4 regions of the Streptomyces afghaniensis genome follow, and region 3 is predicted to be linked to each of the others. Evidence: riboswitches for the same ligand, from Rfam matches in the RefSeq annotation. Region 3 holds a riboswitch; each other region holds the start of a gene.
The links. Region 3 has a riboswitch for cyclic di-AMP ahead of ACH4G3_RS00505 (M23 family metallopeptidase). Riboswitches for the same ligand answer to the same signal wherever they lie in the genome.
Positions count from the first base shown of each region.

Region 1: another riboswitch for cyclic di-AMP. It lies ahead of ACH4G3_RS29255 (transglycosylase family protein); the one in region 3 lies ahead of ACH4G3_RS00505 (M23 family metallopeptidase).
Region 2: another riboswitch for cyclic di-AMP. It lies ahead of ACH4G3_RS14485 (M23 family metallopeptidase); the one in region 3 lies ahead of ACH4G3_RS00505 (M23 family metallopeptidase).
Region 4: another riboswitch for cyclic di-AMP. It lies ahead of ACH4G3_RS05480 (M23 family metallopeptidase); the one in region 3 lies ahead of ACH4G3_RS00505 (M23 family metallopeptidase).

Region 1 is NZ_JBIRGJ010000008.1:98,022-105,334, reverse strand. It holds gene ACH4G3_RS29270 (nucleoside triphosphate pyrophosphohydrolase) at 1-520, shown strand, start outside; gene ACH4G3_RS29265 (cytochrome P450 family protein) at 564-1,838, shown strand; gene ACH4G3_RS29260 (transglycosylase family protein) at 1,993-2,922, shown strand; cyclic di-AMP (ydaO/yuaA leader) riboswitch at 3,151-3,317, shown strand; gene ACH4G3_RS29255 (transglycosylase family protein) at 3,322-4,002, shown strand; gene eno (phosphopyruvate hydratase) at 4,291-5,571, shown strand; gene ACH4G3_RS29245 (FtsB family cell division protein) at 5,687-6,163, shown strand; gene ACH4G3_RS29240 (DUF501 domain-containing protein) at 6,216-6,746, shown strand; gene ACH4G3_RS29235 (Ppx/GppA phosphatase family protein) at 6,743-7,313, shown strand, end outside.
Region 2 is NZ_JBIRGJ010000003.1:883,605-890,917, forward strand. It holds gene ACH4G3_RS14455 (SpoIIE family protein phosphatase) at 1-1,009, shown strand, start outside; gene ACH4G3_RS14460 (MarR family winged helix-turn-helix transcriptional regulator) at 1,045-1,605, opposite strand; gene ACH4G3_RS14465 (GTP cyclohydrolase II) at 1,724-2,365, opposite strand; gene ACH4G3_RS14470 (MarR family winged helix-turn-helix transcriptional regulator) at 2,508-3,023, opposite strand; gene ACH4G3_RS14475 (dihydrofolate reductase family protein) at 3,142-4,287, shown strand; tRNA gene ACH4G3_RS14480 (tRNA-Met) at 4,341-4,414, shown strand; cyclic di-AMP (ydaO/yuaA leader) riboswitch at 4,712-4,868, shown strand; gene ACH4G3_RS14485 (M23 family metallopeptidase) at 4,880-5,911, shown strand; gene ACH4G3_RS14490 (aldo/keto reductase) at 6,018-6,962, shown strand; gene ACH4G3_RS14495 (PrsW family intramembrane metalloprotease) at 6,973-7,313, opposite strand, start outside.
Region 3 is NZ_JBIRGJ010000001.1:120,431-127,743, forward strand. It holds gene ACH4G3_RS00490 (DNA gyrase/topoisomerase IV subunit A) at 1-278, opposite strand, end outside; gene ACH4G3_RS00495 (M16 family metallopeptidase) at 673-2,070, shown strand; gene ACH4G3_RS00500 (M16 family metallopeptidase) at 2,067-3,455, shown strand; cyclic di-AMP (ydaO/yuaA leader) riboswitch at 3,648-3,812, shown strand; gene ACH4G3_RS00505 (M23 family metallopeptidase) at 3,826-4,614, shown strand; gene ACH4G3_RS00510 (GntR family transcriptional regulator) at 4,804-5,499, shown strand; gene ACH4G3_RS00515 (HPr family phosphocarrier protein) at 5,692-5,973, opposite strand; gene ACH4G3_RS00520 (bifunctional acetate--CoA ligase family protein/GNAT family N-acetyltransferase) at 6,151-7,313, shown strand, end outside.
Region 4 is NZ_JBIRGJ010000001.1:1,305,541-1,312,853, forward strand. It holds gene ACH4G3_RS05470 (tyrosine-protein phosphatase) at 1-195, opposite strand, end outside; gene ACH4G3_RS05475 (alpha-galactosidase) at 375-2,450, shown strand; cyclic di-AMP (ydaO/yuaA leader) riboswitch at 2,762-2,925, shown strand; gene ACH4G3_RS05480 (M23 family metallopeptidase) at 2,928-3,842, shown strand; gene ACH4G3_RS05485 (DUF6250 domain-containing protein) at 4,033-4,761, shown strand; gene ACH4G3_RS05490 (GDSL-type esterase/lipase family protein) at 4,907-5,692, shown strand; gene ACH4G3_RS05495 (serine hydrolase domain-containing protein) at 5,931-7,022, opposite strand; gene ACH4G3_RS05500 (helix-turn-helix domain-containing protein) at 7,244-7,313, shown strand, end outside.

The DNA of each region.
Region 1 (7,313 bases), on a different contig from region 3:
CGAGGAGGCGTACGAGCTCGTCGAGGCGATCGAGGAGGGCGACCGCGACGAGCTGCGCGAGGAGCTCGGTGACGTGCTCCTCCAGGTCGTCTTCCACGCCCGGATCGCCGAGGAGGGCAGCCCGGAGGACGGGGCTAATCCCTTCTCCATCGACGACGTCGCCGCCGGCATCGTCGCCAAGCTGATTCACCGCCACCCGCACGTCTTCGGCGAAGAGACGGCAACCACGCCCGAGGAGGTCAAGGCGCACTGGCTGCGCACCAAGGCGGTCGAGAAGCAGCGCACCTCGATCACCGAGGGCATCCCTCTTGGCCAGCCCGGCCTGGCCCTCGCCGCCAAGCTGGCGTCCCGGGCCCGCACCGCCGGCCTGGACATACCGCTCCCGCCGGTGGAGGGCATCGGCTACGACCTGCTGGCTCTGGCCGTCCGTGCGGAGGCGGAGGGCGTCGACCCGGAGGCGGCCCTGCGAGCGGCGGCCCGCGCGTACCGGGACGCGATCAGGGAGGCGGAGCAGGGCTGAGACCGGCCGAGGGAGGGGGCGGGGAGCCGGATACCGTCGGGGAGTGACCGACCAGCCCCAGCCCAGCACCCCGGCCGCCGCTCCCGACCTCTTCACCTGGGAGTTCGCGAGCAACCCCTACCCCGCCTACGCCTGGCTCCGCGAGCACAGCCCCGTCCACAGGACGCGGCTCCCCAGCGGCGTGGAGGCCTGGCTGGTCACGCGGTACGCCGACGCCAAGCAGACGCTCGCCGACCACCGGCTCTCCAAGAACCCGGCGCATCACGACGAGCCCGCGCACGCCAAGGGCAAGACCGGGATCCCCGGGGAGCGCAAGGCCGAGCTGATGACGCACCTGCTCAACATCGACCCGCCGGACCACACCCGGCTGCGGCGGCTCGTCTCCAAGGCGTTCACGCCCCGCCGGGTCGCCGAGTTCGCGCCCCGGGTGCAGGAGCTCACCGACGGGCTCATCGACGGGTTCGCACGGAAGGGGTCCGCCGACCTCATCCACGAGTTCGCCTTCCCGCTCCCCATCTACGCCATCTGCGACCTGCTCGGCGTCCCCCGCGAGGACCAGGACGACTTCCGCGACTGGGCGGGGATGATGATCCGTCACCAGGGCGGGCCCCGGGGCGGCGTGGCGCGGTCCGTGAAGAAGATGCGCGGCTACCTCGCCGACCTCATCCACCGCAAGAGGGAGGCGCTGCCCGACGAGCCCGCCCCCGGCGAGGACCTCATCTCCGGGCTCATCCGCGCCTCCGACCACGGCGAGCACCTCACCGAGAACGAGGCCGCGGCCATGGCCTTCATCCTGCTGTTCGCCGGTTTCGAGACGACCGTGAACCTGATCGGCAACGGCACCTACGCCCTGCTCACCCACACCGAGCAGCGCGCGCGCCTCCAGAGCTCCCTCGCCGCCGGGGAGACCGGCCTCCTGGAGACCGGAGTCGAGGAGCTCCTGCGCTACGACGGCCCGGTCGAACTCGCCACCTGGCGGTTTGCCACGCAGCCGCTCACCATCGGCGGGCAGCACATCGCGCCCGGCGACCCGGTCCTCGTCGTCCTGGCCGCCGCCGACCGGGATCCGGAGCGGTTCGCCGATCCGGACGTGCTCGACCTCGCCCGCCGCGACAACCAGCACCTCGGCTACGGCCACGGCATCCACTACTGCCTCGGCGCCCCGCTGGCCCGTCTGGAGGGCCAGACCGCGCTCGCCACGCTCCTCACCCGCCTCCCGGACCTGCGGCTCGCGGTGGACCCGGCCGAGCTGAGATGGCGCGGCGGCCTCATCATGCGCGGGCTGCGCACGCTGCCGGTGGAGTTCTCGGCGGCATGAAGTGACGAAACATCAGACCTGTGATCTTCACGTGATCTGCGCGGCATGAACTTGTGACAAGTGATCGTCTGCCGATACGTTCACCCATCATCAGCGCGGCCCTGGGGGGACCCGGCGCCGCGCCGGTCACTGCTGTCTCGCGAAAGGTCTCCGTATGCTCTCCGGGAACGGTCGGCACCGTCGCCCCCGCCAGGCTCCGGCTCTCCTCGTCGCGGCCGGGGTGACCGGCTCCGCCATCGCGATTCCGCTCCTCGGGGCCTCCGGTGCCAGCGCGGCCGACGGCACGACCTGGGACCGGGTCGCGGACTGCGAGACCGGCGGCGCCTGGAGCCAGAACAGCGGCAACGGGTACTTCGGCGGCCTCCAGTTGTCCCAGGAGGACTGGGAGAACCACGGCGGCCTCGACTACGCCCCGAGCGCCGACCTGGCCAGCCGCTCCCAGCAGATAGCCGTGGCCGAGAGAATCCTCGCCGACCAGGGGGTCGGCGCGTGGCGCACCTGCGGGCTGCTCTCCGGCCTTGAGCAGGACAAGAATTCGGACACGTCCGACTCGTCCAGCTCCTCCGACTCGTCCGCGCCGACGGACTCGCCCGGACTGCTCGACTCCACCGAGTCGCCCTCTGACGGGCAATCGACTCCGGAGGACGAAACTGACAAGTCCGACAAGTCGTCCGATTCCGCCGAGTCTTCGACACAGGACCCGTCGCCCGCCCCCGAGAGTGACAAGCCCGACAACTCCCGCCAGGACGACGGCTCTTCGGCACCCGCCGAAACCGAAACCGGCACCGCCTCCGGCCGCCACCGCGGCCCCAGTGCAGACGAGGGCACCGCGAGCGAGGACGGCCGTACGTCCGGGTCCACCGGACGGCACGCCTCGCGCGACGACGAAGCCTCCCGGGAGGCGACGGACGGCTCCTACACCGTCCGGCCCGGCGACACTCTCTGGTCCATCGCGAACTCCCTCGACCTCAGCGGCGGATGGCGCGCCCTCTACGTCGGGAACGAGACGGCCGTCGGTACCGACCCGAACCTCATCCGCCCCGGTCAGAAGCTCACGGTAGAGGGCGAAGCGGACGACAGGTAGCCGGTGGGGCAGTACGGAAACGGCGGCGGAAGTCACCCTGAAACCGTGCGAGTTCACGTCACTGTTCGCGGCTAATGTCCCTTATCGGTGCGGTGAGAGATAGATCTCAGAAGCCCTGATCGTCTTTGAAATTCCGCGGATCGCATGTCTACGGTCATGACCGCTCGCCACCGCGAGCCCCGGCTGCCGCAACGCCGAATCCTGCCAGCGGCCGTACGGGAACAGTCGTCGCGTCAAGCGCCGTAGGCAGGAGCGGGGGACCCAAGGTAAGTGCCCGACCGGCCGGTTGTGCCGGAAGGGCTTGGGGTGAAGCCGTGTCCCGGGAGGGACGCGGCCGGGCAACTCAACCGGCCCGAACCCGACAGCTCACCTCGCAGGCGTCGGTGAGGGGATCTCTCCATGCTGTTTTCCGGCAAGGGCACGCACCGCCGTCCGTCCAAGGCCTCTCGGGTCATCGCCATCGCCGGTGTCACCGGTGCCGCCGTCGCCGCCCCGCTGATGGCGGCCGGCAACGCCTCCGCCGCCACCGCCTCCGAGTGGGACGCCGTCGCCCAGTGCGAGTCCGGCGGCAACTGGTCCATCAACACCGGCAACGGTTACTACGGCGGTCTGCAGTTCTCCGCCTCCACCTGGTCCGGCTACGGCGGCACCAAGTACGCCTCCACCGCCGACCAGGCCACCAAGGAGCAGCAGATCGAGATCGCCGAGAAGGTCCTCGCGAGCCAGGGCAAGGGTGCCTGGCCGGTCTGCGGCAAGGGTCTGTCGAGCGCCGGCTACAGCGGCGGCTCCGCGCAGAGCAGCGGCTCCACCGAGACCCGCCAGACCGAGCAGCAGCCGGCCTCCCGCTCCGACGAGCGCCCGGCCCAGACCCAGAAGACCCAGAAGACCGTCACCACCCCGACCGGCAAGAAGGTCAAGAAGGGCGACGGCGAGTACAAGGTCGTCAAGGGTGACACCCTCAGCTCCATCGCGACCGAGCACAAGGTCGAGGGCGGCTGGGAGAAGCTGTTCGAGCTGAACAAGGACATCGTCACGGACGCCAACCTGATCTACCCGGGCCAGCAGCTGCACCTGAAGTAAGCAGCGCCCCGCCCGTCCCCACGGGCACGGCCCATCCCCGTCCCCACGGGTTCCCCGCCCCGGTGCGTCTTCCCCCGTACGCACCGGGGCGGGGTTTTTTCCGCCGGTCTTTGCGATCCGGCTTTGTTCCGTTCGGAAACAATTTACTCTCGGTTCTGTCCATGGGGTGGGCGACCCGGTGGCCGATCGCCCGGAGCCGGTTAGGCTCATGTCGCGAGCCACCGCGGCCCGCGCCTCGCCGGGTCCACGCGGCCCGCGTACCCGCGTCACATGAAGAAGGAGATGCTCGTGCCGTCCATCGACGTCGTCGTAGCCCGGGAAATCCTGGACTCCCGAGGCAACCCCACGGTCGAGGTCGAGGTCGGCCTCGACGACGGCAGCACCGGTCGTGCCGCCGTCCCGTCCGGCGCCTCCACGGGCGCCTTCGAGGCCATCGAGCTGCGCGACGGCGACTCGAACCGCTACCTCGGCAAGGGTGTGGAGAAGGCCGTCCTCGCGGTCATCGAGCAGATCGGCCCGGAGCTGGTCGGCTACGACGCCACCGAGCAGCGCCTGATCGACCAGGCCATGTTCGACCTGGACGCCACCGACAACAAGGGCTCCCTCGGCGCCAACGCCATCCTCGGCGTCTCCCTCGCCGTCGCCCACGCCGCCTCCGAGGCCAGCGACCTGCCGCTGTTCCGCTACCTGGGCGGCCCGAACGCGCATCTGCTGCCGGTGCCGATGATGAACATCCTGAACGGCGGCTCGCACGCCGACTCCAACGTGGACATCCAGGAGTTCATGATCGCCCCGATCGGCGCGGAGTCCTTCTCCGAGGCCCTGCGCTGGGGCGCCGAGGTCTACCACACGCTGAAGAAGGTCCTGAAGTCGAAGGGCCTCGCCACCGGCCTCGGCGACGAGGGCGGCTTCGCCCCGAACCTCGGCTCCAACCGCGAGGCCCTCGACCTCATCCTCGAGGCGATCAACGAGGCCGGTTACACCCCCGGCGAGCAGATCGCCCTCGCGCTCGACGTCGCCGCGTCCGAGTTCTACAAGGACGGCGTCTACACCTTCGAGGGCAAGGAGCGCTCGGCGGCCGAGATGACCGAGTACTACGCGGAGCTCGTCGACGCGTACCCGCTCGTCTCCATCGAGGACCCGCTGTTCGAGGACGACTGGGAGGGCTGGAAGACCATCACCGCCAAGCTCGGTGACAAGGTCCAGCTCGTCGGCGACGACCTGTTCGTCACCAACCCCGAGCGCCTGGCCCGCGGCATCGAGGAGGGCGCGGCCAACGCCCTGCTGGTCAAGGTCAACCAGATCGGTTCGCTCACCGAGACCCTGGACGCCGTCGAGCTGGCCCAGCGCAACGGCTTCAAGTGCATGATGTCCCACCGCTCCGGCGAGACCGAGGACGTCACCATCGCCGACCTGGCCGTCGCCACCAACTGCGGCCAGATCAAGACCGGCGCCCCGGCCCGCTCCGAGCGCGTCGCCAAGTACAACCAGCTGCTGCGCATCGAGGAGATCCTCGACGACGCGGCGGTGTACGCCGGCCGCAGCGCCTTCCCGCGCTTCAAGGGCTGATCGCCGAAAGGCCCGACCCGTAAGAGGCAGCGTCGTACGTACGTCCCCGTACTCGGTCCCGTACCGTGTCCGGGGACGTACGCGCGTATGACGGTGGAGCGGGAGGCGGACAGACATGGCCGTGAAGGACCGGGACCGGTTCTCCACCGCGACCAGGATCCGGCTGCTCGGCGAGCAGACCGCGGCCCGGGTCTACCGCTCCCAGACCAGGCGCCAGGCGCGCCGCTCCCGGCTGACCGGCCGGGCCGCGCTGCTCGCCCTGGTGATGTGCTCGCTGATCGTGGCCCTGGCCTACCCGATGCGGGAGTACGTCTCGCAGCGCGCCGAGATCGACGACCTCCAGCGCGAACAGCAGCAGGCCCGGCAGCGCGTCGAACGGCTGCGCGACCAGAAGGCGCGCTGGCAGGACGACGCGTACGCGGAGCAGCAGATCCGGCAGCGGTTGCACTACGTCATGCCGGGGGAGACGGGGTTCATCGTCGTCGACCCGCACGCGGCGAAGCAGTCGCACGCCGACCTCGGGGCGGCCGACCGCCCCTGGTACTCGAACGTCTGGGACGGGGTCGACAAGGCCGACGCCTTTGACCAGTGAACCCGGAACCCAGCCAGTGACCTGAACCCAGAAAGACAGCCTGAACACAGTCATGGAAACGCCCCCGCCGACCACCCCGCGCACCGAGCCCACCGACGCGGACGTCGAGGCCTTCAAGCAGCAGCTCGGCCGGCCCCCGCGCGGCCTGCGCGCCATCGCGCACCGGTGCCCGTGCGGGCAGCCCGACGTCGTCGAGACGGCCCCGCGGCTGCCGGACGGGACGCCGTTCCCCACGCTGTACTACCTGACGTGCCCGAAGGCGAACTCGGCGATCGGCACGCTGGAGGCGAACGGCGTGATGAAGGAGATGACCGAGCGGCTGGCCTCCGACCCGGAGCTGGCGGCGGCGTACCGGGCGGCGCACGAGGACTACATCAGGCGCCGTGACGAGATCGAGGAGCTGAAGAACTTCCCGAGTGCGGGCGGCATGCCGGACCGGGTGAAGTGCCTGCACGTGCTGGTGGCGCACTCGCTGGCCGCCGGCCCGGGCGTGAACCCGCTGGGCGACGAGGCCCTGGCCATGCTGCCCGAGTGGTGGCGCAAGGGCGCCTGTGTGACGACCGTCGAGGAGGACGTCCAGTGACCCGGGTCGCCGCCGTGGACTGCGGTACGAACTCCATCCGGCTCCTGGTCGCCGACGCCGACCCTGCTACGGGCGAGCTGACCGACCTGGACCGCCGGATGACGATCGTGCGGCTCGGGCAGGGCGTCGACCGCACCGGCCGGCTCGCCCCCGAGGCGCTCCAGCGGACCTTCGCGGCGTGCCGCGAGTACGCCACGGTCATCAAGGAGCACGGGGCGGAGCGGCTGCGGTTCGTCGCCACCTCCGCCTCCCGCGACGCCGAGAACCGCGACGAGTTCGTGCGCGGCGTGCTGGACATCCTGGGCGTCGAGCCCGAGGTGATCTCCGGGGACCAGGAGGCCGAGTTCTCCTTCACCGGCGCCACCAAGGAGCTCGCCGGGCGCGACCACCTGCCGAAGCCCTACCTCGTCGTGGACATCGGCGGCGGCTCGACCGAGTTCGTCGTCGGCGACGACCGGGTGCGCGCGGCGCGCTCGGTGGACATCGGCTGTGTCCGCATGACCGAGCGGCACCTGGTCCGGGACGGGGCGGTGAGCGACCCGCCCTCGCAGGAGCAGATCGCGGCGA
Region 2 (7,313 bases), on a different contig from region 3:
GGCCGAGGCGGCCGGCGCCTGCGCCGGGCTCGGCCCGGACCGCATCGCGACCGCCGCGCTCGTGGCGACGGAGCTGGCGACCAACCTGGTGCGGCACGCGGACGGCGGATACGTCCTCATCAACCTCGTCGAGCGCGCACCCGCCGACGGCCGGCGCCTGTCCGTGCAGCTCGTCGCGCTCGACCACGGCCCGGGCATCCCGGACGTCGCGGCGGCGCTGCGCGACGGCTACACCACCGCGGCTTCCCTCGGCGCCGGCCTCGGCACGTGCCGGCGCATAGCGAACGACTTCGACCTGCACAGCCTCCCCGGCCGGGGCACCGCGGTCATGGCCCGTATCGACCACGAACCCCCCGCCGACCGGTACCGGACGCCCCCGCGGGGCCCCCACGCCGGTGGCGTCAACGTCCCCCTCAGCCGGGCCGAGTACTCCGGCGACGCCTGGAGCCGGGTCTGCGCCGGCGACCGCCACACCCTCCTGCTCGCCGACGGGCTCGGCCACGGACCCAAGGCGGCCGAGGCGTCCGGCGCGGCCGTGGACGCGCTGCGCGACGTTGCCGACCGGCCGCCCGTCGAGATGCTGCGGCATCTGGGCCGGATCCTGCGCCGCACCCGGGGCGCGGCCGTCGCCGTGGCCCAACTGGATCTGGGATCCGGGCGGTTGCACTTCGCCGGGATCGGCAACGTCGGCGCCCGGCTGCGCACCGACGGCACCTGGAAGGCGATGCTGTCCCAGCCCGGCATCGTGGGCGCGCAGGCCCCGGCCACCGTGACCGTGCAGCGGGAGCCGTGGCAGGACGACAGCCTGCTCGTCCTGCACAGCGACGGCCTGCCCGGCCGCTGGACGCCACCCGACGACCCCGTGCTCCTCGGCTGCGACCCGGCGGTGGTGGCCGCGGTGGTCCTCCGCGACGCGGGCAGCGCGGCTCGCCCGGTGCGGGACGACACGTGTGTGGCGGTGCTGGGCGGCGGTGGGAGCGGCGGGAGCCGGCACGGCTCGGGGGGCTGAGGGGCGGACCCGCCCCTGTTTGCGGCGCTACGGCGTTACGGCCCATCGGGCGGGTCGGTCTCACCGGTAGGGCCGGCCGCGTCGGGCCCGGCGTCCCGCTCGGCCCCGTCGACGCGCGGGATCCCCGGGCCCCGTGCCGCCAGAAACCCCCGCAACCCCCGGCTCAGCGCCACCCGTTCCGCCGGTTCCATCGCCGCCAGCGCCGTGGCCAGGGCCCGCGCCCGGCGCCCGGCGACGTCGCCCAGGACGTGCTGCCCGTGCGCGGTGAGCCATAGCTGTACCTCGCGGCGGGTGTCCGGGTGCGGGGCGCGTTCCAGGAGGCCGGCCGCCGCCAGGCGGTCGCAGAGGCGGCTGGCTGTGGGGAGGCCGATGTCCAGCCGGTCCGCCAGGGCCGTCAGGTTCAGGCCGGGCGCCGCCTCCAGGGCGCGCAGCGCCCGCAGCTGGTGCAGGGACAGCCGCAGGGACGCGTCCTGGGCGGCGACCGACCACAGGGCCGTCAGACTCTCCACGGCGTCGGCGATCTGTGCCGCGACGGCCTCCGGGCCATCACCCGGTCTCCTCGCCCGGGGATCGCCGGGGCCGTCGAGATCGGTCACGAAACGGTCACTTTCCATAAGCTCCGGGTACTGCCGAGGTCGCCCTCTTTCAAAAGGCTGTACCCGATGAGCCGAGGGGCAAGCCGCCCCGTTCGAGCACCCGGCCGGGCCGGGGGGCTCAGACCGCGCTGAGCCCCGTCAGCGCGGCGAGCGGCAGCGTGTGCTGGGTCTGGAGGACCTTCGCGCGCAGGTACCGGACGTTGTGCGCGGTGGTGAAGACGCCCGTGGGGACGCGGTCGCGGACGCCCACGCCCAGGTCGCGCAGCTGAGCGGCCTTGTCGGGGTTGTTGGAGAGCAGGTCCAGCTCGCCGACGCCGAGGGCCCGGAGCATCTGGGCCGCCGCCGTGTAGTCGCGGGCGTCCTCCGGCAGCCCCAGGGCCGCGTTCGCCTCGTAGGTGTCGAGGCCCTCGTCCTGGAGGGCGTAGGCGTCGAGCTTGTTGTAGAGGCCGATGCCCCGGCCCTCCTGGCGGAGGTAGAGGAGCACGCCGCCGCGCTCGGCTATGCGCTCGACGGCCTCGCGCAGCTGCGGGCCGCAGTCGCAGCGGGCCGAGCCGAACACGTCCCCGGTCAGGCACTCGGAGTGCAGCCGCACCAGCGGAACCGGGCCGGGCTCGCCCAGGACGACGGCCACGTGTTCCTGGCCGTCGGCCAGGCCGTGGAAGGTGACGACTTCGGCGTCGACCTCGTAACCGTCGTGGAAGCGCAGCGGGACCCGGACGCGGGAGCGCGGGGTGGCGAGGACAGCGGGGGTGTCGGGCATGCGGGGCCTCCGGGTTCCGTTCCTGTTCGGCTGCACAGCCGTCGGCTTGCAGGCTGCTTCAGATTTGAAGCAGATCCACGTCCGGAACCCTACCCTTGCTTTAAATTTGAAGCAATGAGATCGGGGTGCGGTGTGAGGTGGGTCACGAACAGGCCGAGGAGGACCTCCGTCGCCACGGCACGTCGTCCGACGCCGGCCGCGTCCCGTCCTCCTGGAGCCCCTGCGCGATCGCCGTGGAGATCTCCTCCAGCTGCCCCACCTGCTCCTCGCTGAGCCGGTCGAACAGGAAGCTCCGCACGGTCTCGACATGCCCGGGCGCCGCCCGGTCCAGTACGGCGAACCCGTCGTCCGTCAGGGCCGCGATGCTGCCCCGCTTGTCGTACCGGCAGGCCTCGCGCCGCAGCATGCCGTCCTTCTCCAGCCGCGTCACCGCGTACGTCAGCCGACTGCGCGTGATCTTCAGCCGCTCGGCGAGATCGGTCATGCGCAGCCGCCGCTCCGGGGACTCCGACAGGACCGAGAGGATGGAGTAGTACAGGTGCGGCATGCCGGCGTCCTGCTGGAGCTGCCGGTCGATCGCGTCCTCCAGGAGCAAGGAGGCGGCGATGTACGCGCGCCAGGCGCGTTGCTCCTCAGGGGTGAGCCAGCGAGTCGTCATGCCGCCAGTGTAGGTTTGTTTCAAACTTGAACCAAGACCGCCCGTCAGTCCGCCGTTTTCAGCCGATCTCAGTCCGCCGATTTCTCAGTCGCCCGTTTTCCACGAGCCGGGAGCGTCGATGCCCCATCCGTACGTCCTGCTGTCCGCCGCCGTCTCCCTCGACGGCTACCTGGACGACACCGGCCCCGAGCGCCTGCTCCTGTCCAGCCCGGCCGACTTCGACCGGGTCGACGAGGTCCGGGCGTCCGTCGACGCGATCCTGATCGGCGCCGGCACCGTCCGCGCCGACAACCCGCGCCTGCTGGTCAACTCACCCGAGCGGCGAGCCGCCCGGACCGCGGCCGGCCTGCCGGAGTACCCCCTCAAGGTCACGGTCAGCGGCTCCGGCGACCTCGATCCGGCGGCACGGTTCTGGCACACCGGCGGCGAGAAGGTCCTCTACACCACCGACCAGGGTGCCGAACGCGCCCGTGCCCTCGGCCTCGCCACCGATGCCACCGACGTCGTCCCGCTCGGCGCCGGCCTCGACTGGCGGCGGCTCCTCACCCACCTGCACGACGTCCGGGGCGTACGACGGCTCATGGTCGAGGGCGGCGGCCTGATCCACACCCAGCTCCTCACCCAGGGCCTGGCCGACGAACTCCAGCTGGTCCTCGCCCCGCTCTTCGTGGGCGACCCCGGGGCGCCCCGCCTCTTCGGCCCCGGCGGCTACCAGTCCGGCCGGCTCCGGCTGCTGGAGACCCGGCGGATCGAGGACGTGGTCCTGATGCGCTACGAGCCGACCGCCCCGGGCACCGGCCCCCTCCCCGCCGCCGCCGACCACCACTGGCTGGCCCTCGCCTGCGAACTGGCGGCACAGTGCCCGCCGTCGGACACGGCGTTCAGTGTCGGCGCGGTGGTGGTCGCGGCCGACGGCACGGAACTGGCCCGCGGCCACTCCCGCGAGGGCGGCGACCCGCTCGTGCACGCCGAGGAGGCGGCCCTGGCCAAGCTCGACCCGGCCGGCCCCGGGCTCGCCGGCGCGACGGTCTACAGCAGCCTGGAGCCCTGCGCCCGCCGGGCCTCCCGCCCCGCACCCTGCGCCCGGCTGATCCTCGACGCGGGCGTACGGCGTGTGGTCACGGCCTGGCGCGAGCCGGACACCTTCGTGGCGGGCGCCGACGGCAGCGGCGTCCTGGCGGCCGGTGGAGTCGAGGTCGTCGTCCTCCCGGAGCACGAGGAGCAGGCCAAGGCACCGAACCGACACCTGCTGAGCCGCCGCTGAGCACCGGTGTGCGCGAGCGGTCCCGCGGATGGCGTACACTGGAGTCACAACGACGCGGGGTGGAGCAGCTCGGTAGCTCGCTGGGCTCATAACCCAGAGGTCGCAGGTTCAAATCCTGTCCCCGCTACTGAAGGCCGAGGGCCGGAATCCGAAAGGGTTCCGGCCCTCGGTGTTTTCCGCGTTTCCCTGGGCTCGCCATTACTGTCGGTGAGTGAATCGCGCCGCTGCGCATCACAACTGACACACCGTCAAAACCCGTGAGTCACTTGGGTGGCGGTCAACTCGTCCGTTTTAGGCTGGTCATGGCAGGTTGGTCCGCGCGAAAAAGGTTAATGATCAAGAGGAACCGCTGGAATACCCACCGCGCGTCTATTAACGTTCGATAACGCAGCGCGGTCGTCCCAGCCGTCACAGAAGGCGGCTCCGTGCGCACGCGCCGAATCCCGAAAGGGAACCGGGGAACCACCACTTGGGGTGAATCGAGCGGATGCCGCCGTGGAAGCACGGCCGGTATACGCGCGTAGGAGACCTTCCTGCTCCGAACCCGTCAGCTAACCCGGTAGGCGAGAAGGAAGGAAAGGAGTACGCCCACGTGGCGTCCAACCGGCCTGCCCCCGCGGCCCCGTCCGCGCCGAACCAGCGCGACACCGAGACCTTCGGCTACGGCGGTCACCGCACCGACGAGGGCCCGTTCCAGGAATGGAACCCCACCGCGGAGTCCATCCGCCCCATCCGTGGCCGGCATCGCGTCACCAAGCAGCGCGGCGGAGGGCTCGCCCGCAGCTCCACCGTCCTGGGCGTCGGCGTCATAGCCGCCGTGGGCGCGGGCGGCATGGCCAGCGCCCAGACCGGCAAGCCGCCGGTGTCGATCTCCGTTCCGGACCTGCCCTCGGTGGGTTCCCTCATTTCGGACGACGACACCCCCGAGGGCTCCGCCACCCCGCTCAGCGACCTCGCCACGGCGTCCGCCGACACCGAGCAGGGCACCTCCGGCGCCGGTGAGGCGCTGCGCGCCCGGATCATGGCGCAGGTCGAGCACCAGCAGGAACAGATCGAGACCAAGGCCGCGCAGGACGCCGCCGAAGCCGCCCAGAAGGCGGCCGCGGAGGCCGCTGCCAAGGCCGAGAAGGAAGCCAAGGCCAAGGCCGCCGAAGCCAAGAGGAAGGCGGAGGAGGAGGCCCGGAAGAAGGCCGAGGCCGAGCGGCTCGCCGCCCTCGCCAAGCAGTACACACTGCCGACCTCCTCGTACACCCTCACCTCGACCTTCGGCCAGGCCGGCGCCTACTGGTCCTCCGGCTACCACACCGGCCTCGACTTCGCCGCACCCACGGGCACGCCGATCAAGGCGGTGCACAGCGGCACCATCACCGAGGCCGGCTGGAACGGCTCGTACGGCTACAAGACGGTCCTGACCCTCGATGACGGCACGGAGATCTGGTACGCGCACCAGTCGTCCATCGGCGTCAGCGTCGGCCAGAAGGTCAGCACGGGTGACGTCATCGGACGCGTGGGCGCGACCGGCAACGTCACCGGGGCGCACCTGCACCTCGAGGTCCACACCGGCGGTTCCAGCAACGGCATCGACCCGCTGGCCTGGCTGCGGGGCAAGGGCCTGAACGTCTGAGCGCCGGCGTTCCAGGTCTCGTGCGGGGGCTTCGTCCGGGGGCGTTTACGGGAGTTTTGCGTCCGCTGCGGAATGAGCCTCCGCCGCACGGCCGTTGACACAGAGCATGACTTCTCTTCGCAAGCTCGGCTCCTCCGACCTCGAGGTCTTCCCGCTCGCCCTCGGCGGCAACGTCTTCGGCTGGACCGCCGACGAGGCGCAGTCGTTCGCCGTCCTGGACGCGTACACCGCCGCCGGCGGCAACTTCGTCGACACCGCCGACGTCTACTCGGCGTGGGCGGAAGGCAACCAGGGAGGCGAGTCCGAGACCGTCCTCGGCAAGTGGCTGACGTCGCGCGGCAACCGCGCGGACGTCGTCGTCGCCACGAAGGTCAGCCAGCACCCCGAGTTCCAGGGCCTGTCCGCCGCCAACATCAAGGCCGCCGCCGACGCCTCCCTGCGGCGCCTCGGCACCGACTACATCGACCTGTACTACACCCACTACGACAAGCCCGACGTGCCGGTGGAGGAGATCATCGGCGCGCTCGACGAACTCGTGAAGGCCGGGAAGGTGCGGCACATCGCCGCCTCCAACATCTCCGCCGAGCGGCTGCGGACCTCCCTGGAGTTCTCCGACCGGGAGGGGCTCGCCCGGTACGTGGCCCTCCAGCCCCACTACAACCTGGTCTCCCGCGACACCTACGAGGGCGAGCTCCAGGACCTCGCCGAGCGGACCGGCCTGGCGGCCGTCCCGTACTACGCGCTCGCGTCGGGCTTCCTGACCGGCAAGTACCGGCCCGGTACGAGCGTCGACAGCGCGCGGGCGGGCGGTGCCGCCCAGCACCTGGAGACCGAGCGGGGCCGCCGGGTCCTCGACGCCCTCGACGAGGTGGCCGCGGCCCACGACGTCCCCGTCGCCACGGTCGCCCTCGCCTGGCTCGCGGCCCGGCCGACGGTGGCGGCGCCGATCGCCTCCGCGCGGACGGTGGAGCAGCTGCCCGCGCTGATCGGGGTCGGGGAGCTGACGCTGACGGAGGCGGAGCTCGCGCGGCTCACGGAGGCTTCGGCCTGAGCGGTTCCTGCTACGACCGGTACGGATTGCCGGCAGGGTACGGCGCCGGCGTCGCCGGACAGCCGTACCCGTATGCCCCGTACACCGGCCAGGGCGGGGCCACCACCGGTACCGGAGGGGCCGTGACCCGCGCGGCGTACTCCAGCGCGGGGCGGGCCGCCTCCCGGCGCCGCCACAGTTCGTCCAGCAGTTCCCGTTCCCGTACGACGAAGTCGGCACCGGCGCGGCCGCGGCGGCCCCGGTGCCTCAGGAACGCCAGGGACGTCGCACAGGCCTCGTACCGCGCGACCTCCCGCGCCGCCGCCCGGCCCGCGTGGCGGCGGGCGTACTGGCGGGCGATCCGCCGCGCCC
Region 3 (7,313 bases):
TCGCCGTGCGGGTGCAGCTTGCCCATCACCTCGCCGACCACGCGGGCGCACTTGACGTACCCGCGCTCGGGGCGCAGGCCCATCTCGTTCATCTGGTAGACGATGCGGCGGTGCACCGGCTTGAGGCCGTCGCGCGCGTCGGGCAGGGCGCGGGAGTAGATGACCGAGTACGCGTACTCGAGGAAGGAGCCCTGCATCTCGTCGACGACGTCGATGTCGAGGATTCTCTCCTCGTACGAGTCGTCGGGCGGCGGGGTCTTCGTGCTGCGGCGGGCCATCGCTGCCGGCTCCTTGCTGAAGCGTTGAACGAGATCTGACGCCGACCATTGTGGACCGCCGCACTGACAACCGGGACCAGGGCCCGGTCCACGGCCTCCCCGGCAGGGGTTCGGACGCGGGCCGCGGGCGCCGCTCGCCGGGCCTGGGCGGCGGTCGGGACGCTGTCGGCGGACCGCAGCGGGCCGGCCGGTCCGAGGTCTCTCGCCGGTCTTCCGCCGGCCCCGGGCCAGGCACGATGTCACCACCGCGCACGGTCCCCGGACGCTTCCCCCTCTCGCTCTGGGCGTACGCCCCCCGGGAACTTCACCAGGGCCCCGCACGCTTGCATACAGTGGCAGGACTCGCCAGGAAAACCGCGGTTCGAACGACCGCGCCGCGATCGAAGGGACGTACATGCCCATGGGTCACACGGCCACAGCCCAGGCAGGCTCCGGGGGCCTGACAGCGACCGAGCACCGCCTGGCCAACGGCCTGCGCGTGGTGCTCTCCGAGGACCACCTGACCCCGGTCGCGGCGGTGTGCCTCTGGTACGACGTCGGCTCGCGCCACGAAGTCAAGGGGCGTACCGGCCTGGCTCACCTTTTCGAGCACTTGATGTTCCAGGGTTCCGCCCAGGTGAAGGGCAACGGCCACTTCGAGCTCGTCCAGGGCGCGGGCGGCTCGCTGAACGGCACCACCAGCTTCGAGCGGACCAACTATTTCGAGACCATGCCCGCCCACCAGCTGGAGCTCGCCCTCTGGCTGGAGGCCGACCGCATGGGCTCCCTGCTGGCAGCGCTCGACGACGAGTCGATGGAGAACCAGCGGGACGTCGTCAAGAACGAGCGCCGGCAGCGCTACGACAACGTCCCCTACGGCACCGCCTTCGAGAAGCTGACCGCCCTCGCCTATCCGGAGGGCCACCCTTACCACCACACCCCGATCGGCTCGATGGCCGACCTGGACGCAGCCACCCTGGAGGACGCGCGCGCGTTCTTCCGCACCTACTACGCGCCGAACAACGCCGTGCTCTCCGTCGTCGGCGACATCGACCCGGAGCAGACCCTGGCCTGGATCGAGAAGTACTTCGGCTCCATTCCCGGCCACGACGGCAAGCCCGCGCCCCGGGACGGCGTGCTGCCGGAGATCATCGGCGAGCAGCTGCGCGAGGTCGTCGAGGAGGAGGTCCCGGCGCGTGCCCTGATGGCCGCCTACCGGCTGCCGCACGACGGCACGCGCGCGTGCGACGCGGCCGACCTGGCCCTCACCGTCCTCGGCGGCGGCGAGTCCTCCCGCCTGTACAACCGTCTCGTGCGGCGGGACCGTACGGCCGTGGCGGCCGGCTTCGGCCTGCTGCGGCTCGCCGGGGCGCCCTCCCTGGGGTGGCTGGACGTGAAGACGTCCGGTGACGTGGAGGTCCCGGTCATCGAGTCCGCCATCGACGAGGAGCTCGCCCGGTTCGCCGAGGACGGCCCCACGGCCGAGGAGATGGAGCGCGCCCAGGCCCAGTTGGAGCGCGAGTGGCTGGACCGGCTCGGCACGGTCGCCGGCCGCGCCGACGAACTGTGCCGGTACGCCGTGCTGTTCGGCGACCCCCAGCTGGCCCTGACGGCCGTACAGCGGGTGCTGGAGGTGACGGCCGAGGAGGTCCAGGAGGTCGCCAAGGCCCGCCTGCGGCCCGACAACCGCGCGGTGCTCGTCTACGAGCCCGTCGCCGGCGAGACGGGCGACACGGAGACCGCCGAGGACGCCGACACCACCGAGGACACCGCAGCCGCGGCCCTGAACGAGAACGAGGAGGCGGCCAAGTGACCGAGCTCGCCACGATGGACTTCCACCCCCAGCCGCAGGCGGGCGAGGCCAAGCCGTGGGCCTTCCCGGCCCCCGAGCGCGGCACTCTTGGCAACGGCCTGACGGTCCTGCGCTGCCACCGCCCCGGCCAGCAGGTCGTCGCCGTGGAGGTGCTGCTGGACGCACCCCTGGACGCCGAGCCGGCCGGCCTCGACGGCGTGGCCACGATCATGGCCCGGGCCTTCTCCGAGGGCACCGACAAGCACTCCGCCGAGGACTTCGCCGCCGAGCTGGAGCGTGCCGGCGCCACCCTCGACGCACACGCCGACCACCCCGGCGTCCGGCTCAGCCTGGAGGTGCCGGCCTCCCGGCTCGCCAAGGGGCTCGGCCTGATCGCCGACGCCCTGAGGGCTCCCGCGTTCGCGGACAGCGAGGTCGAGCGGCTCGTCCGCAACCGCCTCGACGAGATCCCGCACGAGCTGGCCAACCCCTCCCGGCGCGCCGCCAAGGAGCTCTCCAAGGAGCTCTTCCCGGCAGGCTCGCGCATGTCGCGGCCCCGCCAGGGCACCGAGGAGACGGTCGCCGCGATCGACTCCGCGGCCGTACGCGCCTTCTACGAGCGGCACGTCAGGCCCGCCACGGCCACCGCCGTGGTCGTCGGCGACCTCACCGGCATCGACCTCGACGCCCTGCTGAGCGACACGCTGGGCTCCTGGACCGGATCCGCGGCCGAGCCGCACCCGGTGCCGCCGGTGACCGCCGACGACACGGGCCGGGTCGTCATCGTGGACCGCCCCGGTGCGGTCCAGACGCAGCTGCTCATCGGCCGCATCGGCCCGGACCGGCACGACCGTGTGTGGCCCGCGCAGGTGCTCGGCACGTACTGCCTCGGCGGCACCCTCACCTCCCGCCTGGACCGCGTGCTGCGCGAGGAGAAGGGCTACACCTACGGTGTGCGGGCGTTCGGCCAGGTCCTCAGGTCCGCCCCGGACGGGACCGGTGCCGCGATGCTCGCCATCACCGGCTCCGTGGACACCCCCAACACCGGCCCCGCCCTCCAGGACCTCTGGACGGTGCTGAGCACCCTCGCCGCCGGGGGACTGACCGACGCCGAGCGGGACGTCGCCGTGCAGAACCTGGTCGGTGTGGCGCCGCTGAAGTACGAGACGGCGGCGGCCGTCGCGAGCACGCTGGCCGACCAGGTCGAGCAGCACCTGCCCGACGACTACCAGGCCACGCTGTACCGGCAGCTCGCCGCGACCGGCACCGTGGAGGCCACCGCGGCGGTCGTCAGCGCCTTCCCGGTGGACCGTCTGGTGACCGTGCTCGTGGGTGACGCGGCGCAGATCAAGGGCCCGGTGGAGGCCCTGGGCATCGGCGAAGTCACGGTCGTCGCCGCCGAGTAGGGGCACGCGCGCGAGGAGCCCTGGTTGTCTTCCTAAGGCACCAGGGCTCCTTTATGCCCGAATTGGCACGGAGGTTGCCTGTCTGCCCTGTGGGATGCGCTACAAAAAGCCGGATCCGTTTGGGAATTGAAAGTGGCCCCGCTTAGCGTCGTCCGGGCTGTTCGTCAGGCAGTGCGCCGCACCCGCGGCACCGGACAGTCATCGCCGAGTCCCCGTACGGCGCGAGCCAGGGGAGCCGGGGACCCAACCGCAGTCCCTGGGGTGAATCGGACGCCCGCGCGAGCCGCGAGGGGGTCCGTAGGAGACCTTCCTGCTCCGAACCCGTCAGCTAACCCGGTAGGCGAGAAGGAAGGAAAGGACCAGGCACTCCATGGCGTTCACCCGCGCCACCGGGAAGCACCGTCGTCCCAGCAGGATCCACCGCGGCACGGCCCGCGCGGCGGGGGTCGCGGCCCTCGCCACCACCGGCGTCATCGGCACCGTGGCCGCTCCGGCCGCCTTCGCCGCCGAGCCGGCCGTCGAGCAGACCGGCCTCACCCCCGTCGTCACCATGGGCGACACCGTGGCCCAGCAGATCGACGCCCAGGCCGCGGCCCAGAAGCAGGCCGCCGAGGAGGCCGCCGCCAAGAAGAAGGCCGAGGAGGCCGCCCGCGAGCGGGCCGCCGAGGCGGCCAAGGAGGCCAAGGAGGCGGCCGAGAAGGCCCGCGAGGCCAAGGAGCGCGCCGCCCGCGAGGCCGAGCGCAAGCGCCTTAACACCTTCGTGCCCCCGATCTCCGGTTCGTACGTCTCCACCGGCTACCAGGCCAGCAGCGGCCTGTGGTCCTCCGGCAGCCACACCGGTGTCGACTTCCACGCCGCCAGCGGCACCTCCGTCCACGCGGTCGGCATGGGAGAGGTCGTCGAGGCCGGCTGGGGCGGGTCCTACGGCAACCAGATCGTGATCAAGATGAACGACGGCACGTACACCCAGTACGGCCACCTGTCGTCCATCAGCGTCTCGGTGGGCCAGCGGGTCACCCCGGGCCAGCAGATCGGCCTGTCCGGCGCGACCGGCAACGTCACCGGCCCGCATCTGCACTTCGAGGCCCGTACGAGCCCCGAGTACGGCTCCGACATCGACCCCGTCGCCTACCTCCGCTCGCACGGCGTGAGCGTCTGACGGCGTACCACTCCGCTTCCCCGAGGCCCCGGCTCCCCGAGCCGGGGCTTTCGGCGTTTGTGCCGCCCGGCTGTCCAAAAAATATCCCTGGATTCCGGTCTGCCGTCGGAAATTCCGGCTCATTGCAATAGAGTCACGGAACACGCGTCACTCGTTCGACGTTTCACGGGGATTAAACGGAGGTCGGTCATGCGCATTCCCGCGCACTCGGTGTGCACGGCCATCCGGGACGACATCGTCGCGGGTGTCTACGAACGCGGCGGCCGGCTGACCGAGGAACTCCTCGCCCGCCGCTACGGCGTCTCGCGCGTCCCCGTCCGGGAGGCCCTGCGCACCCTGGAGGCCGAGGGCTTCGTGGTGACCCGGCGGCACGCGGGCGCGTGCGTCGCCGAACCCACCGAGCAGGAGGCCGCCGACCTGCTGGAGATGCGGCTGCTGCTGGAGCCGCTCGGCGCTGCCCGCGCCGCCCAGCGCCGCACCGAGGCGCATCTGAAGGTCCTGCGCGGCCTGGTCAGGCTCGGCCAGGAGCGCGCCCGCCGGGGCAACAGCGACGACCTGCGCTCCCTGGGCGGCTGGTTCCACGAGACGCTCGCGCAGGCCTCCGGCAGCCCCGCGCTGACCTCGATGCTCACCCAGCTCCGTCACAAGATCGCCTGGATGTACACCGTGGAGGCGCCGGCCGGGCCCGTGGAGTCCTGGACCGAGCACGGCGCGATCGTGGACGCGGTGGCGCGCGGGGACAGCGAGCGCGCGCGGGCGGTCACGGCGCTGCACACCGAGCGCGCGACGGCCGCGCACCGGCTGCGTTTCGGCTCCGCCGGGGAGCGGGCCGAGCGTGTGAGGAACTCGCAACATCCCGTAAACACGGCGAGCCTGCGGCATTAACACAGGAGCCGTATACAAAGAGCAGGTAATTCGCGGGGGATTATTTCTGCTGCCCGGGAACGGGGAATTCACGACCCGTGACCGGAAATGGCGACCCGCGCCCGGGAATGGCGAAGGGCTCGCCCGATGAATTCGGACGAGCCCCTCAGGATGCACCGGACCAGGGGTACCGGATCAGGCGCGGAAGAATGCTCAGACGGTCTCGGGCAGTTCCTCGAGGCCCTCGGAGACCAGCTTCGCCAGCCGGTCCAGGGCGACGTCCGCACCCTCGGCGTCGGAGGCGAGGACGATCTCCTCACCGCCCTGGGCGCCGAGGCCGAGGACGGCCAGCATGGAGGCCGCGTTGACGGGGTTGCCGTCTGCCTTGGCGATCGTCACCGGGACGCCTGCGGCCGTGGCGGCTCGGACGAAGATGGAGGCGGGGCGGGCGTGGAGGCCCTCGGCCCAGCCGACGTTGACGCGGCGCTCAGCCATGTGTTGCTGCCCTTCGGTTTTCAGGGTTGTCTAGACCAGTTTCCCATACGTGAAGCTGCGCCGGGGCGGTCCTGACGTACCGCCCCGGGGTGCCGTCGGGTCGCGGCCTCGACCCGGCTGACGCCCTCCACAGACTGCCTCGCGCCGCTGTCGGACGCCAGACGTACTCTGGGGCCCATGCAGACCTCGCCGGACCGGCACGAGTATCCCGCCCACTGGGAAGCCGACGTGGTGCTGCGCGACGGTGGTACCGCGCGCATCCGGCCCATCACCGTTGATGACGCCGAGCGCCTGGTCAGCTTCTACGAGCAGGTCTCCGACGAGTCGAAGTACTACCGCTTCTTCGCGCCGTACCCTCGCCTGTCCGCCAAGGACGTCCACCGCTTCACGCACCACGACTTTGTGGACCGGGTGGGACTCGCGGCCACAGTCGGCGGCGAGTTCATCGCCACCGTACGCTACGACCGGATCGGCGCGGACGGAACGCCCGCGTCCGCGCCCGCCGACGAGGCCGAGGTCGCCTTCCTGGTGCAGGACGCCCACCAGGGCCGGGGCGTCGCCTCCGCTCTCCTGGAACACATCGCCGCCGTCGCCCGTGAGCGCGGCATCCGCCGCTTCGCCGCCGAGGTGCTGCCCGCCAACAACAAAATGATCAAGGTGTTCACGGACGCCGGGTACACCCAGAAACGCAGCTTCGAGGACGGCGTCGTCCGTCTGGAGTTCGACCTCGAACCCACCGACCGCTCCCTCGCCGTCCAGTACGCGCGCGAGCACCGCGCCGAGGCCCGGTCCGTGCAGCGGCTGCTCGCCCCCGGCTCGGTCGCCGTCATCGGAGCCGGGCGCACCCCGGGCGGCGTGGGCCGCAGCGTCCTCGGCAACATCCGCGACGCCGGGTACACCGGCCGCCTCTACGCCGTGAACAGGGCACTCCCCGAGGGACAGAAGGAGCTCGACGGGGTGCCCGCACACCGCTCGGTGCGGGACATCGACGGCCCGGTCGACCTCGCGGTCGTCGCCGTGCCGGCCGAGCACGTGCCCGAGGTCGTCACCGAGTGCGGCGAACACGGCGTGCAGGGGCTGGTCGTGGTCTCCGCCGGATACGCCGAGAGCGGCACCGAGGGGCGCGAACGCCAGCGCGCACTCGTGCGGCACGCGCGCACGTACGGCATGCGGATCATCGGGCCGAACGCCTTCGGCATCATCAACACCTCCCCACGGGTACGGCTCAACGCCTCCCTCGCGCCCGAGACGCCGCGCCCGGGCCGCATCGGCCTGTTCGCCCAGTCCGGCGCCATCGGCATCGCCCTGCTGTCCCGGCTGCACCGGCGCGGCGGCGGTGT
Region 4 (7,313 bases), 1.2 Mb from region 3:
GAAGTCGAAGATCGTGTGCAGGCCCAGGGAGCTCAGGAAGGCGGCGTCCTCCCCGGTCGCGTGCGCGAGGTGGCCGCTTCGGAACAGCACGCCCTGCCGCACCCGCCGTCCGTCCACCGTCGGCAGTCCGCCCACGTCGCGGAAGTTGCGCACTCCGGCCAGCTCCGGCTCGGTCGACGGGACCTGCTGTGTCACGAGGGCTCCTCCCCTTCGGCGCCGTCGGCGCGGCTCGTCGACGGGCACCACTCGACGATACGACATGCCTGCCTGGGGCAATGAGTTGTCCACAGGCGTTGCCGGAAGCCCCAGCGGCACTTGATGATGTTGGGGCCTGGTCGCACCTGGTCGGGCTTGTTCGAATCTGTGAGGCCTTGATGCTGGACATCTCCGAAGACGGTCGTACATGGGTGCTCTCCGGGCCGGCCAGCAGCTACGCCGTCCATGTCACCGACCGGGACGAGCTGCTGCACCTGCACTGGGGGGCCCGGATCGGCCTGGCCGACGCCGAGGCCCTCGCCGTCCGGCCCCTGCCGGACTACTGGCCCTTCGAGTCACCGCTCGACGGACGCGAGGAGTATCCGGTCGAGGGCGGCCCCCGTTTCACCCGGCCCGCCCTGTCCGTACGCACCGGCGAGCGGCGCGGCACGGAGTGGACCTACGAGGGGCACGACACCGAGGACGGTGAGCTGCGGCTGCGCTTCCGCGACGGCGACCTGGCCATCACGCTGCACTACCGGATGCGCTCCGCGACGGACGTCGTCGAGCGCTGGGTGACCCTCGACAACCACGGACCCGCCGTCGAGGTGCTGCGCGCCGACTCCGCCACCTGGACCCTGCCCGACCGCGACGCCTGGCGGCTGTCCCAGCTGCACGGCCGCTGGGGCGCCGAGTCCCGGCTGGAGCGCTCCGCCCTCACCCACGGCGAGAAGGTCATCGGCAGCCGCCGCGGCCACACCGGTCACCAGCACCTGCCGTGGGTCGCGCTCGACACCGACGCGACCGAGGAGCACGGCGAGGTCTACGGATGCGCCCTGGGCTGGTCCGGGTCCTGGCGGATCGCCGTGGCCCAGCTCCCGGACGCGCGCGTGCAGATCACCGGCGGGGCCGGGTACGACGACTCGGGCCTGCTGATGCTGGGCACGGGGGAGTCGTACACGACCCCCGTCTTCGCCGGGCTCTTCAGCGACGGCGGCCACGGCGGGGCCAGCCGCGCCTGGCACGCCTACCAGCGGACGTACGTGATCCCGGACGCCGACCAGGACCGGCCGGTGCTGTTCAACTCCTGGGAGGCCACGGAGTTCGACATCTCCGAGGAGCAGCAGCGGGCGCTCGCCGAGCGGGCCGCCGCCATGGGCGTCGAGCTGTTCGTGGTCGACGACGGCTGGTTCGGGGCGCGTACCAGTGACCGGGCCGGGCTCGGTGACTGGACCCCCAACCCCGACCGCTTCCCGGGCGGGCTCAAGCCGCTCGCCGAGCACGTGCACGGCCTCGGTATGCAGTTCGGGATCTGGGTCGAGCCGGAGATGGTCAACCCGGACAGCGATCTGTACCGCGCGCATCCGGACTGGGTGCAGTACCAACCGGGACGAAAGCGGACGGAGTTCCGTAATCAGCTCGTACTGAACCTGGCTCGTGAGGACGTCCAGGAGTACCTCTGGGAGCGGCTCGACGGGCTCCTCTCCAGCGCGCCGGTCGACTACGTCAAGTGGGACTTCAACCGCTGCTTCACCGACGCCGGCTGGCCGGACGACCCCTACCCGCAGCGGCTGTGGGTCGACCACGTACACGCCCTGTACGGCCTGCTGGACCGGCTGCGGGCCGCCCATCCCGGAGTGGCCTTCGAGTCCTGCTCGGGCGGCGGCGGCCGGATCGACCTCGGTGTGCTCGGCCGCACGGACCAGGTGTGGACCTCGGACAACACCGACCCGCTCGACCGGCTCGCCATCCAGCACGGCTTCAGCCAGATCCATCCGGCCCGCGTCATGGCCGCCTGGGTCACCGACAGCCCGAACGCCATGCTCAACCAGCGGGCCAGCTCCCTGCGGTTCCGGTTCGTCAGCGCCATGGCCGGGGTGCTCGGGGTCGGCGGCGACCTCACGAAGTGGACGGAGCGGGAACTCGCCGAGGCGCGGGACTGGGTGGAGCTCTACAAGGAGATCCGGCCCGTGGTGCAGCACGGCGACCTGTACCGGCTGCGCCCGCCGGAGGGCGGTCTGAGTGCCGTGCAGTACGCCCTCGGCGACGAGACCGTCGTCCTCGCCTGGCTCCAGGCGCAGCGGTACGGCGAGCCCGTTCCGGCGCTCCGGCTGAGGGGTCTTGACCCCTCAGCATCGTACGAATGCCTCGAAACGGGCGAAGTTCACCGAGGTGCCGTGCTGCTCCACCACGGACTGCGGGTCGGTCTGCGCGGGGACCTGGACGCCACCGTCGTCCGGCTTCGGCGCAAGTAGCCGTTCTGTCCGAATAGGGAGTGCTTCGGTTGTTTAGGCATAACGTGCCCCGACTGTAAAGGAGATGAGGTCGGGGTGCGTGAGCATCGTCATATTCGTGACGATGTGTTGTTGCCATGTGCACGTAATTCTGGCGTCAATCAGGGGTATTGCGGAATGCGGGAGATCGGTAATCCACGCTCCGTGACGGAAAAATTGTCGGCGCGTCAAGAAAAACGCCGTCACGGGCAACCGCAAGCTTGTCCGTTTGCGTCCTGGTCGCTTACGTTCCACACCCATCCGGACGGACGCCTAATCCTGCCGCCGCCCGGATCCCGCACACACTGACCCGACGTACGGCAGGAGCGGGGGACCCACAGGTAAGACGCCTGTTCCGGTTCCCGGAACGGCTTGGGGTTAAGCCGCGCCTCGGCGTGGCCGGGCATCTCCAGTCCGAACCCGACAGCTCACCTCGCAGGCGACGGAGAGGAATTCGCCATGCCCGCGAAGGGTAAGCACCGCCGCCCGAAGACCCAGCGTTTCACCCGTTCCATCGCCGTCGCCGGAACCGGCGGGGCCGCTCTCGCCCTTCCGCTCATGGGGGCCGCCGGCGCCCACGCCGCCACCCCGCAGTCGGCTCCGGAAAAGGCCGTCCAGTCGGCTCCGGCCGCCGAGAAGAAGGCCGCCGAAAAGGCCACGGGCGCTCGCTCGTACACCGTGCGGGCCGGTGACTATCTCGCGAAGATCGCCGACGAGCACCACGTCGACGGCGGCTGGAAGAAGCTCTACTCGGACAACCGCGACGCCGTCGGCGACGACCCGTCGCTGATCCACCCCGGCCTGAAGCTGTCGATCGGCAAGAAGGCGGCGAGCGCCCCGAAGGCCTCCGCCCCGTCCGCGCCGAAGGCCTCGGCCCCGAAGCCGTCCGCCGCCGAGTCGGCCCCGAAGGCGGAGACCGCCGCCAAGCCGGCCGCCGCCAAGCCCGCCGCCGAGAGCAACTCCAGTGGTTTCACCCTCCCGGTGGCCGGCGCCACTGTCGGCACCCCGTACCACATGTCCGGCAGCATGTGGTCCAGCGGTTACCACACCGGTGTCGACTTCGTCGTTCCGACCGGCACCTCGCTCAAGGCCGTCGGCGCGGGCACGGTCGTCTCCGCCGGCTGGGGCGGCGCCTACGGCAACCAGGTCGTCATCAAGCTCGCCGACGGCTACTACGCCCAGTACGCCCACCTGTCCCAGCTCTCCGTCTCGGCCGGCCAGACCGTGACGGCGGGCCAGCAGGTCGGACTGTCGGGCGCCACCGGCAACGTGACCGGACCGCACCTGCACTTCGAGATCCGCACCACGCCTGACTACGGCTCGGACGTGGACCCGGTCGCCTTCCTGCGCTCGCACGGCGTCTCCGTCGGCTGACCGACCGCACGACCACCTGCCTGACACGCGACCGAAGGCCGGACCCGATCCCCGGGTCCGGCCTTCGGTGTGTGCCGGGGCCGACAGGCCAAGGGATCGACAGGGGGCGGCAGTTGGGACAGAGTGATCCCGACCGGAGTGCAAGCGCTTTCTGGAGCCTTCCAGACGGATCCCCGAGGAGCTGTGTCCCATGCCGACCACCCGCAGAGCGCTGGGGGCCCTGGCCGCCGGAGCCGCCCTGGCGGCGCTCGCCCCGACGGCGACAGCGACGGCGAGCGCGAACGCCGCGTCCCGTCAGCGCCGCCTCATCGCCCGCGACGACTTCCGCCACGGCCTCGGCCAGTGGGCGACCGAACTCCAGGGCGGCGGCACCGTCACCGCCTCTCGCGGTGTCCTCGAGATCGACGTACCGAGCGGCGCGACCGTCTGGTTCAGGCGGCGGCTCGAAGGCCCGTACGTCCTCGAGTACACCGCCACGCCCGTGTCCGAGGGCGGGGTCAACGACCGGGTCTCGGACCTCAACAACTTCTGGAACGCGACCGACGTCCGCTCCCCGGGCGATCTCTTCGCCACGCCGCGTGGCGGGGCGCTGGAGGAGTACGACCACCTGACGACGTACTACGCCGGTTTCGGTGCCAACTACAACACCACGACCCGGTTGCGTCGGTACGTCGGTGAGCCCGGTGTCCGGCCCCTGATCTACGACTACACCGAGCCGCTGCTGGTGCCGGGTGAGCCGAACAAGGTGCGGGTCGTCTCCGACGGTTCGACGGTGCGGTGGTGGAACAACGGGAGGCTCGTGTTCGACTACAGCGACCCCGAGCCGTACACAAGTGGGCACTTCGGCTTCCGGACCGTGTGGAGTCACTTCCGGATCACAGGGTTCCGGGTGTGGCGACTGACCCCGCAACATCGCTGACGGGTGGCCTATTCCGGAGTTGGCGAACACTTTAGGAGTGGCTTATCTCACCGCCCGTCAACCCTTTCCTACGGTCGCGTAAGTCACATTCGAAGGTGAATCATGAGCTGCTGTGGCAGACGATTCGAAGAGTGACAGCAGAGCAGTGATCGGGTCGTACGTGGCGGTGGGGGACAGCTTCACCGAGGGCGTCGGTGATCCCGGCCCCGACGGGGCGTTCGTCGGCTGGGCCGACCGGTTCGCCGTCCTGCTCGCCGACCGCCGGCCCGAAGGCGACTTCCAGTACACGAACCTCGCCGTGCGAGGGAAGCTCCTCGACCAGATCGTGGCGGACCAGGTTCCGCGGGCTGTCGAAATGGCCCCGGACCTGGTCTCGTTCTGCGCCGGGGGCAACGACATCCTCCGGCCGGGTACCGACCCGGACGAGGTGGCCGAGCGCTTCGAGCGGGCCCTCGTGCGGCTCACCGCCGTGGCCGGCACGGTGATGGTGACGACCGGGTTCGACACCCGGGGGATGCCCGTGCTCAAGCACCTGCGGGGCAAGATCGCGACGTACAACGGGCATGTCCGGGCCATCGCCGACCGGTACGGCTGCCCGGTGCTCGACCTGTGGTCCCTGCGCAGTGTCCAGGACCGCAGGGCCTGGGACGCCGACCGGCTGCACCTGTCGCCCGAGGGGCACACGCGGGTGGCGCTCCGTGCGGGGCAGGTGCTCGGACTGGAGGTTCCGGCGGACCCCGAGCAGCCTTGGCCGCCGCTGCCGGCGCGGGGGCCGCTCGAGGTTCGGCGCGACGATGTGCACTGGGCGCGGGAGTTTCTGGTGCCGTGGATCGGGCGGCGGCTGCGTGGGGAGTCGTCGGGGGATCATGTGACGGCGAAGGGGGCGCTGTCGCCGGAGGACATCAGGATGCGGATCGCTTCGGTGGCGTGAGGGCAGCGGGCGCGGTACCTGCGGCTGCGTGGGGTGCGTGCCGGCGCCTTCGCGGTGGTGTGGGTCGGGGCCGCGCCGGGGGGTGTCCGTCCTCGGAACGGCGCGATGGGGTTGCGTACCGACTCACCGTCCGTTGACGCGCCAACCGTTGCGGGCGGACACCCCCCGACACGGCCCCTTCTCGCCGTCGGCGGGTGCGGGCGCGTCTCGGCTGCTCCTCGGCCCACCGCGTTCTGGATCAGTCCGTCGACGCGATCCGCTCGGTCCGACCGCCGAACACCTCCTTGACGAGCCTCTGTGTCGCCTTCTGGAACGGCTCGGCCAGGGACATCGCCGCGTCGTCCACGTAGTTCAGCGCGGCGGTCAGGGTCCTGCCGCCGTCGGGCGTGCTGTACATCAGCGCCGCGTGGCCCGTGATGCCGCCGTTGTGGGTGATGATCGTGCCACCGTCGTCCGTGTCCTGGACGAACACCCCCAGGCCGTAACCCGCCTTGGGGTGCGGCGTGCACATCTCGGCGAGCAGTGGAGCCGGCAGGAGCTTGCTGCCCAGGAGGGCGGAGATGAACGTGTGCAGGTCCTCGGTGGTCGAGATCATGTCGCCGCCGCCGGAGATCCAGGAGGGGTTCTGGCGGGTGACGTCCACCGTCTTCTGCCGGCCGTCCTCCTCGTACCGGTAGTAGGCGTGGGCGTGCGGCGCGGGAACCTCCTGCTGCGTGTACGGCGCCACGGTGCCCGACAGTCCGAGCGGCCCCAGGATCCGCCGCTGCATCTCATCGGCCAGCGCGCAGCCCGCGACCTTCTCGACCAACAGCTTGGCCAGCACGTAGTTGGTGTTGGAGTAACTCCAGTCCGTCCCCGGCTCGAAGCGCGCAGGCTTGGACAACGCCAGCCGTACCAGTTCTTCCGGCCGGTAGGTCTTGAACCGGTTGTCCACCCACTCCTTGCCCGAGACGGGGATGCCCGGCGCGAACGTCCCGTCGTCGTAGAACTCGCCGGTGAAGTTGAACACCCCGCTGGTGTGCTGGAGCAGCATCCGGACCGTGATCCGCCGGTCCAGCCCGAACTCGGGCAGGTAGTCGCCCGCCGGTGTGTCCAGCCCGATCCTGCCATCGGCCACCAGTTGCAGCACCAGGGTCGCGATGAAGGTCTTGGTGTTGCTGCCGATCCGGCAGTGTCCGTCGGCCGGCGGCTCGGCGCTCTCGCCCAGCTCGCGCACGCCGGCGCTGCCGACCCACTCGCCCCGCTCGTCGTTCACGCGTAACTGCACCCCGGTGAAACCGGAATCGACGATCTCCTGAATGGCCTTCTGCAACTCCGGGCGATCCGCCATCGTGCTGTCCTTCCGCTCGTTGTTTCGGCAGAAAGAAAGCTACGTTGCCTTCGCGGATGCGGCAATATCGTCGTTGCGTGTACGTGGTGTTTGGGCAGGTAGAGACTTGGAGATCGTTGCAATGGGGAGTGGAATCAATGCAACGGAGGGGTGGTGATCGTTGCAATGGATGAAGAATTAACGCTATGCTGCCGGCATCGAGGAGCACGAAGGAGTTCACTATGCCGGGCGGCAGGCTCACCCAGCAGGAACGTCAGCAGATCGCGCAGGGGGTGGGTGATGGCCTCGCCT